Regions from separate parts of the Kitasatospora sp. NPDC101447 genome, predicted to be linked through region 2. Evidence: predicted binding sites of a transcription regulator. Region 2 holds the regulator's gene; the other holds the start of a gene.

What was found. Region 2 encodes HrcA, which represses chaperone genes, less so after heat shock. Its sites were predicted from a motif close to TTNGCACTCNGNNNNNCNGAGTGCNAA; they were not measured.
Region 1: groL (chaperonin GroEL) is a predicted target of HrcA. The motif match lies at 1,537-1,563, and genes of this name have one in related genera.

Annotation. Positions count from the first base shown of each region.
Region 1 is NZ_JBIWNL010000037.1:71,108-75,121, reverse strand. It holds gene thrC (threonine synthase) at 1-295, shown strand, start outside; gene ACIRST_RS34550 (ubiquitin-like small modifier protein 1) at 364-642, shown strand; gene ACIRST_RS34545 (cold-shock protein) at 1,181-1,384, shown strand; gene groL (chaperonin GroEL) at 1,720-3,342, shown strand; gene ACIRST_RS34535 (hypothetical protein) at 3,455-3,811, shown strand; gene ACIRST_RS34530 (hypothetical protein) at 3,864-4,014, opposite strand, start outside.
Region 2 is NZ_JBIWNL010000014.1:103,651-107,664, reverse strand. It holds gene ACIRST_RS21385 (16S rRNA (uracil(1498)-N(3))-methyltransferase) at 1-168, opposite strand, end outside; gene dnaJ (molecular chaperone DnaJ) at 247-1,389, opposite strand; gene hrcA (heat-inducible transcriptional repressor HrcA) at 1,462-2,496, opposite strand; gene htpX (zinc metalloprotease HtpX) at 2,799-3,719, shown strand; gene ACIRST_RS21365 (hypothetical protein) at 3,754-4,014, shown strand, end outside.

The DNA of each region.
Region 1 (4,014 bases), on a different contig from region 2:
CATCGCCCGCCGCACGGGCGGCGCGGTGGAGGACGTCACGGACGCCGAGGTCGTGGCGGCGATCCGGCTGCTGGCGCGGACCGAGGGCATCTTCGCCGAGACCGCGGGCGGGGTGACCGTCGGCGTGCTGAAGAAGCTGGTCGAGACCGGGCAGCTGGACCCGGCCAAGGAGACCGTCGCGATCAACACCGGCGACGGCCTGAAGACCCTGGACGCCGTCTCCGACGCCGGGATGAGCGCCGTCATCCGCCCGACGCTGGACGCGTTCCGCGCCGCCGGCCTCGCGTCCGCCTGAACCACGCCGCCGGCCCCGTGCCCGCCCCGACCGCTGCCCCGCAGGGCCGCACCCCCGCAAGGAGAGTCATGAGCGCCAACGTCCGCATCCCCACCATCCTGCGCACCTACACCGGCGGCGCCGCCGAGGTGACCGCCGAGGGCGCCACCCTGGGCGAGGTCATCGCCGACCTGGAGAAGAACCACGCGGGCATCTCCGCCCGCATCCTGGACGACACCGGCAAGCTGCGCCGTTTCGTCAACGTCTACGTGAACGACGACGACGTGCGCTTCGCCGAGGGCCTGGCGACCGAGATCGAGGACGGCGCCGGCGTCTCGATCATTCCGGCGGTGGCCGGCGGCTGCTGAGCCGTCCCGCGCGCCATTCGGCCGCCCGTACGTACGGAATTCCGCTCTCCGTATGTACGGGCGGCCGGTTGCATTCCGGCGGGAATATTTCCGGGTCGAGTCGGAGTAGAGTGTCGCTCGGTTGGGAACAGGGGTTCCCTCTCGGCCGTTCGCGGCGTTCCGCCGGGCAGGGCCCGGCCGATGGGACCGGGCCGTGAAACATGTCAGGCCGATGTCAGAATTACCGCGGGGATTTGGGTAATTCGTCCGCTATGTCCCGCGTGGAATGCCGAGATTTTTCCGGTTCGGCCCGTCCTGTCCCTTGCCGGCGGGGCGGAATTACCGGCGGTTGACCCTGTTGCAGAGGGCTTCGGTCCGGATACATTCAGCGGCGGTCGACGCAATCACCCGCTCACCGGAGCCCGTTGGGCGTTCCGTGCGGAGGGTTGCGGCGTGCACGGCCGCGCCCAGGGGGGGTTCCCCGGGTGGGCCGTCAACCAACCCGGGCCCGCGACCTGCGGGCGCGTGAAGGGCCAGCACAGCACTAGGGGAGTTCGGAATGGCTCAGGGCACCGTCAAGTGGTTCAACGCGGAGAAGGGCTACGGCTTTATCGCGGTCGACGGTGGTGCGGACGTCTTCGTCCACTACAGCGCGATCCAGATGGACGGCTACCGCACCCTTGAGGAGGGCCAGCGGGTCGAGTTCGAGATTTCCCAGGGACAGAAGGGCCCGCAGGCGGACATGGTTCGCGCGGCGGTCTGACCCCTTCCGACTCCAGGAGCTCGGCGCGGCCCACGGCTGGTGACCGCTCGCTTCTCGACGGGCCCGTACGACACGCGTCGTACGGGCCCGTCGCCGTTCCCGGGCGGCCCCCGGGGGTGGTCCCAGCGGCGGCTCGCGGGTTGGCGATTGGGCTTGCACTCGACCACCCGGAGTGCTAATCATTGGCGTTAGCACTCACAGCGTGAGAGTGACAGCGGACCGGGTCGGTGAGGCCCCCGGGAGCGGTAGGGGAAAAGACCCCCGCACACCAGGGCCGTCCGTCGCGGGCACCCCTTGGTCCGAGCAGTCGACCGTGTCCCGGAGGACCACTTCTGATGGCCAAGATCATCGCCTTTGATGAGGAAGCTCGCCGCGGCCTTGAGCGTGGCATGAACCAGCTCGCCGACGCAGTGAAGGTCACGCTCGGCCCCAAGGGTCGCAACGTCGTGCTGGAGAAGAAGTGGGGCGCCCCCACGATCACCAACGACGGTGTCTCCATCGCCAAGGAGATCGAGCTCGAAGACCCGTACGAGAAGATCGGTGCGGAGCTCGTCAAGGAGGTCGCCAAGAAGACGGACGACGTCGCGGGTGACGGCACCACCACCGCCACCGTGCTCGCCCAGGCCCTGGTTCGCGAGGGTCTGCGCAACGTCGCCGCCGGCGCCAACCCGATGGCCCTGAAGCGCGGCATCGAGAAGGCCGTCGCGGCCGTCTCCGACCAGCTGCTGGCCCAGGCCAAGGACGTGGAGACCAAGGAGCAGATCGCCTCCACCGCCTCCATCTCCGCCGCCGACACCCAGATCGGCGAGCTGATCGCCGAGGCCATGGACAAGGTCGGCAAGGAAGGCGTCATCACCGTCGAGGAGAGCAACACCTTCGGCCTGGAGCTTGAGCTCACCGAGGGCATGCGCTTCGACAAGGGCTACATCTCCGCCTACTTCGCCACCGACCTGGAGCGCATGGAGGCGACGTTCGAGGACCCGTACATCCTCATCGCCAACTCCAAGATCGGCTCGGTCAAGGACCTGCTCCCGCTGCTGGAGAAGGTCATGCAGAGCGGCAAGCCGCTCGTCATCATCGCCGAGGACGTCGAGGGCGAGGCCCTGTCGACCCTGGTCGTGAACAAGATCCGCGGCACCTTCAAGTCCGTCGCCGTCAAGGCCCCGGGCTTCGGCGACCGCCGCAAGGCCATGCTCGGCGACATCGCCATCCTCACCGGTGGCACCGTGATCTCCGAGGAGGTCGGCCTCAAGCTGGAGAACGCCGGCATCGACCTGCTGGGCACCGCCCGCAAGGTGGTCATCACCAAGGACGAGACCACCATCGTCGACGGTGGCGGCGACAGCGAGCAGGTCGCGGGCCGCGTGAACCAGATCCGCGCCGAGATCGAGAACAGCGACTCGGACTACGACCGCGAGAAGCTCCAGGAGCGCCTCGCCAAGCTGGCCGGCGGCGTGGCCGTCATCAAGGCCGGCGCGGCCACCGAGGTGGAGCTCAAGGAGCGCAAGCACCGCATCGAGGACGCCGTCCGCAACGCCAAGGCCGCCGTCGAGGAGGGCATCGTCGCCGGTGGTGGCGTCGCCCTGCTGCAGGCCGGTGTCGCCTTCGACAAGCTGGAGCTGGACGGCGACGAGGCCACCGGTGCCAACATCGTCAAGGTCGCGCTGGAGGCCCCGATCAAGCAGATCGCGACCAACGCCGGCCTGGAGGGTGGCGTCGTGGTGGAGAAGGTGCGCAACCTCCCCGCCGGTCACGGCCTGAACGCCGCCACCAACGAGTACGTCGACCTGGTCGCCGCGGGCATCATCGACCCGGCCAAGGTCACCCGCTCCGCGCTGCAGAACGCCGCCTCCATCGCGGCGCTGTTCCTCACCACCGAGGCCGTCATCGCCGACAAGCCGGAGAAGGCCTCCGCGGCCGCCGGCGGCGGCATGCCGGGCGGTGACATGGACTTCTGATCCTGATCGCTTCGATCGGATCGGTTCGTTCCTCGTCCGCGTGGGCGGTTCCCTTCGGGGAGCCGCCCACGCGGCGTTTCCGCGTTCCGGCGCGCCGACGGAGAATGGACGGATGGCAGCTGACGACATCGAGACCGCCCTGCACAACGCGCGGGCACTGATCCTGGCCGACCTCACCGCGCGGGACGTGGCGGACGCCGCCGTCGTCTCGCTGGTGGAGCAGGCGGTGACGCACCGCCGCTGGTGGCTGGAGCAGTGGCCGGACGGCACCGAGTACGTGCTCGGGCTGGTCGCCCAGGACGTCCAGGACGCGCTGCTGGAGGCGTACGGGCGCTGGCCGCTGTGCACCGGGTGCGCGGCCGACGGGGACCCGCACGCGCTGAGCGTGGAGCCCGAGCTGGGGCCGGAGCCGCACTGGGTGTGCGGCAAGCAGGGCGCGGTGGTGGCGCCGGTCGGGAAGCTGGTCTGAGGGGAGCCGGTCCGAGGGAAGCTGGTCTGGGGGGCTGGTCCGGGGAGGCTGCTCAACCCTCCAGGCGGCGGAGTTCGGCCGTCAGGTTGGCGTGGGCGGCGTCCGTGAAGCGCTCGCGGGCGGCGGGGGTGCGGTAGAGCGCGGGCAGTGCCAGGAGCCCGCGCAGCACGGCGGCGCGGCCGGCGCGGAAGTCCGGCTCGGGG
Region 2 (4,014 bases):
CCCGTCCACGCCGAGTCCCAGCCCGTCGGCGAGGGTCACCGCCTCGCCGGCCGTCAGCCGCTTCACGGCGGCCGCGTGCCGGCCCTCCGGGCCGTCCAGGCGCACCAGGGTGCCGGGCGCGGCAGTGGTGATCCGCTCGGTCTCGACGACGAAGACGGGCGCGGTCATGCGGGGAACCTCCGGGAGGGGGTGGATCGGGCACGCGAAAGGGGTGCCGGGTGGTCCCCGGCACCCCTCCGCGGACGGCTACCGGCCGTTGAAGGCGTCCTTCAGGCGGGAGAACAGGCCCTGCTGGCCCGGCGCGAACTGGCCGGACGGCCGCTCCTCGCCGCGCAGCACCGCGAGGCGGCGCAGCAGCTCCTCCTGCTCGGCGTCGAGCTTGGTGGGCGTCTTCACCTCGACGTGCACTATCAGGTCGCCCCGGCCGCCCCCGCGCAGGTGGGTGATGCCGCGGCCGTGCAGCGGGATCGACTGGCCGGACTGGGTGCCGGGCCGGATGTCGACCTCCTCCAGGCCGTCCAGGGTCTGCAGCGGCACCTGGGTGCCGAGTGAGGCCGCCGTCATCGGGATGGTGACGGTGCAGTGCAGGTCGTCCCCGCGCCGCTGGAAGATGGCGTGGGTGGTCTCGGCGATCTCGACGTAGAGGTCGCCGGCCGGGCCGCCGCCGGGGCCGACCTCGCCCTCGCCGGCCAGCTGGATCCGGGTGCCGTTGTCGACACCGGCCGGGATCTTGACGGTCAGCGTGCGGCGGGCGCGGACCCGGCCGTCGCCGGCGCACTCCGGGCACGGGGTCGGCACGACGGTGCCGAAGCCCTGGCACTGCGGGCAGGGGCGGGAGGTCATGACCTGGCCCAGGAAGGACCGGGTGACCTGGGAGACCTCGCCCTTGCCGCGACACATGTCACAGGTCTGCGCGGTGGTGCCGGGGGCCGCGCCCTCGCCGCTGCAGGTGGTGCAGGTGACGGCGGTGTCGACCTGGAGTTCCTTGGTGGTGCCGAAGGCGGCCTCCTCCAGGGTGATCTCCAGCCGGATCATGGCGTCCTGGCCGCGGCGGGTGCGCGAGCGCGGGCCGCGCTGGCCGGCCGCGGCGCCGAAGAAGGCGTCCATGATGTCGGAGAAGCCGAAGCCCGCCGCGCCGGCGCCGAAGCCGCCCGCGCCGCCACCGCCGCCCGGGGACAGCGGGTCGCCGCCGAGGTCGTAGACCTGACGCTTCTGCGGGTCGGAGAGCACCTCGTAGGCGGCGTTGATCTCCTTGAACCGCTCCTGCGTCTTCGGGTCCGGGTTGACGTCCGGGTGCAGTTCGCGTGCCAGGCGCCGGAACGCCTTCTTGATCTCGTCCTGCCCCGCATCCCGTCGGACGCCGAGTACCGCGTAGTAGTCCGTGGCCACCAAATGCTCCGCTTGTTCCGCCTGTAGTAGTGCTGCGACTGGACGCCGTTGGTCGTCCAACGGCGACGTTTGCTACGACTCGGCCAGGATCTGACCCACGTACCGCGCTACCGCCCGCACCGCCCCCATTGTGCCTGGGTAGTCCATCCGGGTCGGACCGATCACACCCAGTTTGGCCACGCTCTCGTCGCCCGAACCGTAACCGACGGACACGACCGAGGTGGAATTCAGCCCTTCGTAGGCGTTCTCCCGCCCGATCCGGACCGTCATCGCGGCGTCATTGGTCTCACCCAGGAGGCGGAGCAGGATGACCTGCTCCTCCAGGGCCTCCAGCACCGGCTGGATGGTGAGGGGGAAGTCGTGGCCGAAGCGGGTCAGGTTGGCCGTGCCGGCCAGCATGATCCGCTCCTCGTTCTGTTCCGCGAGCGTCTCGAACAGGGTCGCCAGGACCGTGCTGACGGTCGGCCGGTCGGCCGGCTCGAACATCGCCGGGAGTTCCTCCAGCACGCCCGGGACCTCCGGGAGGCGGCGGCCGGCGGCTCCGGTGTTGAGCGCCGTCCGCAGGTCCGCCAGGACGGTCTCGCCGACCGTGCCCGGGCAGTCGACCATCCGCTGCTCGACCCGGCCGGTGTTGGTGATCAGCACCAGCATCACCTTGGCCGGGGCCAGCGCCACCAGCTCGATGTGCCGGACGGTCGAGCGCGTCAGCGACGGGTACTGCACCACCGCGACCTGCCGGGTCAGCTGGGCGAGCAGCCGCACGGTGCGCGCGACCACGTCGTCCAGGTCGACCGCGCCGTCCAGGAAGTGCCGGATCGCCCGGCGCTCGGGGGCGCTCATCGGCTTGATCTCGGCGAGCTTGTCGACGAAGAGGCGGTACCCCTTGTCGGTCGGGATGCGGCCGGCGCTGGTGTGCGGCTGGTGGATGTAGCCCTCCTCCTCCAGCGCCGCCATGTCGTTGCGGACGGTCGCCGGCGAGACCCCGAGGTTGTGCCGCTCCACCAGGGCCTTGGAGCCGACCGGCTCCTCGGTGCCCACGTAGTCCTGCACGATCGCGCGGAGCACGGCGAGCTTGCGTTCGTCCAGCTGGCGGACCTCACCGGCCATGGGGCACGCACCTCCGTCTTCGCACGTTGTCCGTCTGTGTCCCTGTGTGTCCCTGTGTGCTGCAGCGGGCCGCTCCGGGAGGCCCCGGTTTTGGCACTCTGAACACACGAGTGCCAAAACCGTACCTGCCAGTGTAAGGCCCGGGTCCTACGGCAGGAACGGCTTGACCGGCGTGATCCTGCCCGCAGTTCCGGGTACGGCCCGCGGGGCCCCGCCCGTTCACGGGTCACCGGCGCGCGGGTGGTGCCCCGGGGCCGTCCGGGTGGGAGCATCGGAAGCGACGGCGAATGGAGGAGCAAGCGATGTCGAGCTCGGGCCAGCACACCCGTTTCGCGCCCGACCGCGGCCTGACCGGCCGCATGGTCGCGACGATGTTCGTGATCGGGCTGCTGTACGTCGGTTTCACCGGCCTGCTGATCGCGCTGCTGCGCGGCGCCTGGCCGCTGATCGTCCTGATCTCCGGCGGGCTGTTCGTGGCCCAGTTCTGGTTCAGCGACAAGATCACCGAACGGGCCATGGGCGCCCACCAGGTGACCCCGGAGGAGTTCCCCCAACTGCACGGCACGATCGACCGGCTCTGCGCCCTGGCCGACATGCCCAAACCGCGCGTGGCGGTCGCCGACAACGACATGCCCAACGCCTTCGCCACCGGCCGCAACCCGCAGAACGCGGTGGTCTGCGTGACCACCGGCCTGCTGCGCCGGTTGGAGCCGGAGGAGCTGGAGGGCGTCCTCGCGCACGAGCTGTCGCACGTCGCCCACCGGGACGTCGCGGTGATGACGATCGCCGGCTTCCTCGGCGTGCTCGCCGGCGCGATGACCCGGATCGCCGTGTACGGCGGGTTCATGGGCGGCGGGCGCAACAACAACGACCAGAACGCGGCCATCGTGGCCCTGATCATCCCGCTGGTCTCGATGCTCGTCTACGCGATCAGCTTCCTGCTCACCCGGCTGCTGTCCCGCTACCGCGAGCTGGCGGCCGACCGCGCCGCCGCGCAGCTCACCGGCCGGCCCAGCGCGCTCGCTTCGGCCCTGACCAAGGTGACGGGGCAGATCGCGGCCATCCCCAGCAAGGACCTGCGCCAGGCGCAGCCGTACAACGCCTTCTACTTCGCCCCCGCGCTGAGCGCGCGGGAGGCGGCCTCGCAGCTGTTCTCCACCCACCCGTCGCTGGAGAAGCGGCTGGCGCAGCTGGCGAAGATCACCGAGCAGCTGGGCCGCTGAGCCCGCGCCCGCCGTTCGACACGAGAGGACCGCCGTGGGAATCCTGGACGCCCTGTTCGGCCGCACCAAGCCCGTCAAGCCCGACCTGGACCAGCTGTTCGGCGTGCCGTCCGCGGCGCTGACCCTGGAGGCCGGCGCCGGGTTCACCCCCACCGGGCTCGGCTCGGTCTGCTTCGCGGCGGTCGAGGGCGCGGCCTTCGTGCAGGTCGAGCAGCAGGTGCGGGCGCTGCTGGACGCGGACACCGAGCGCGGCGGCGTGCCGGTGGAGGCCTCCAAGGACGACTACGGCTACTCC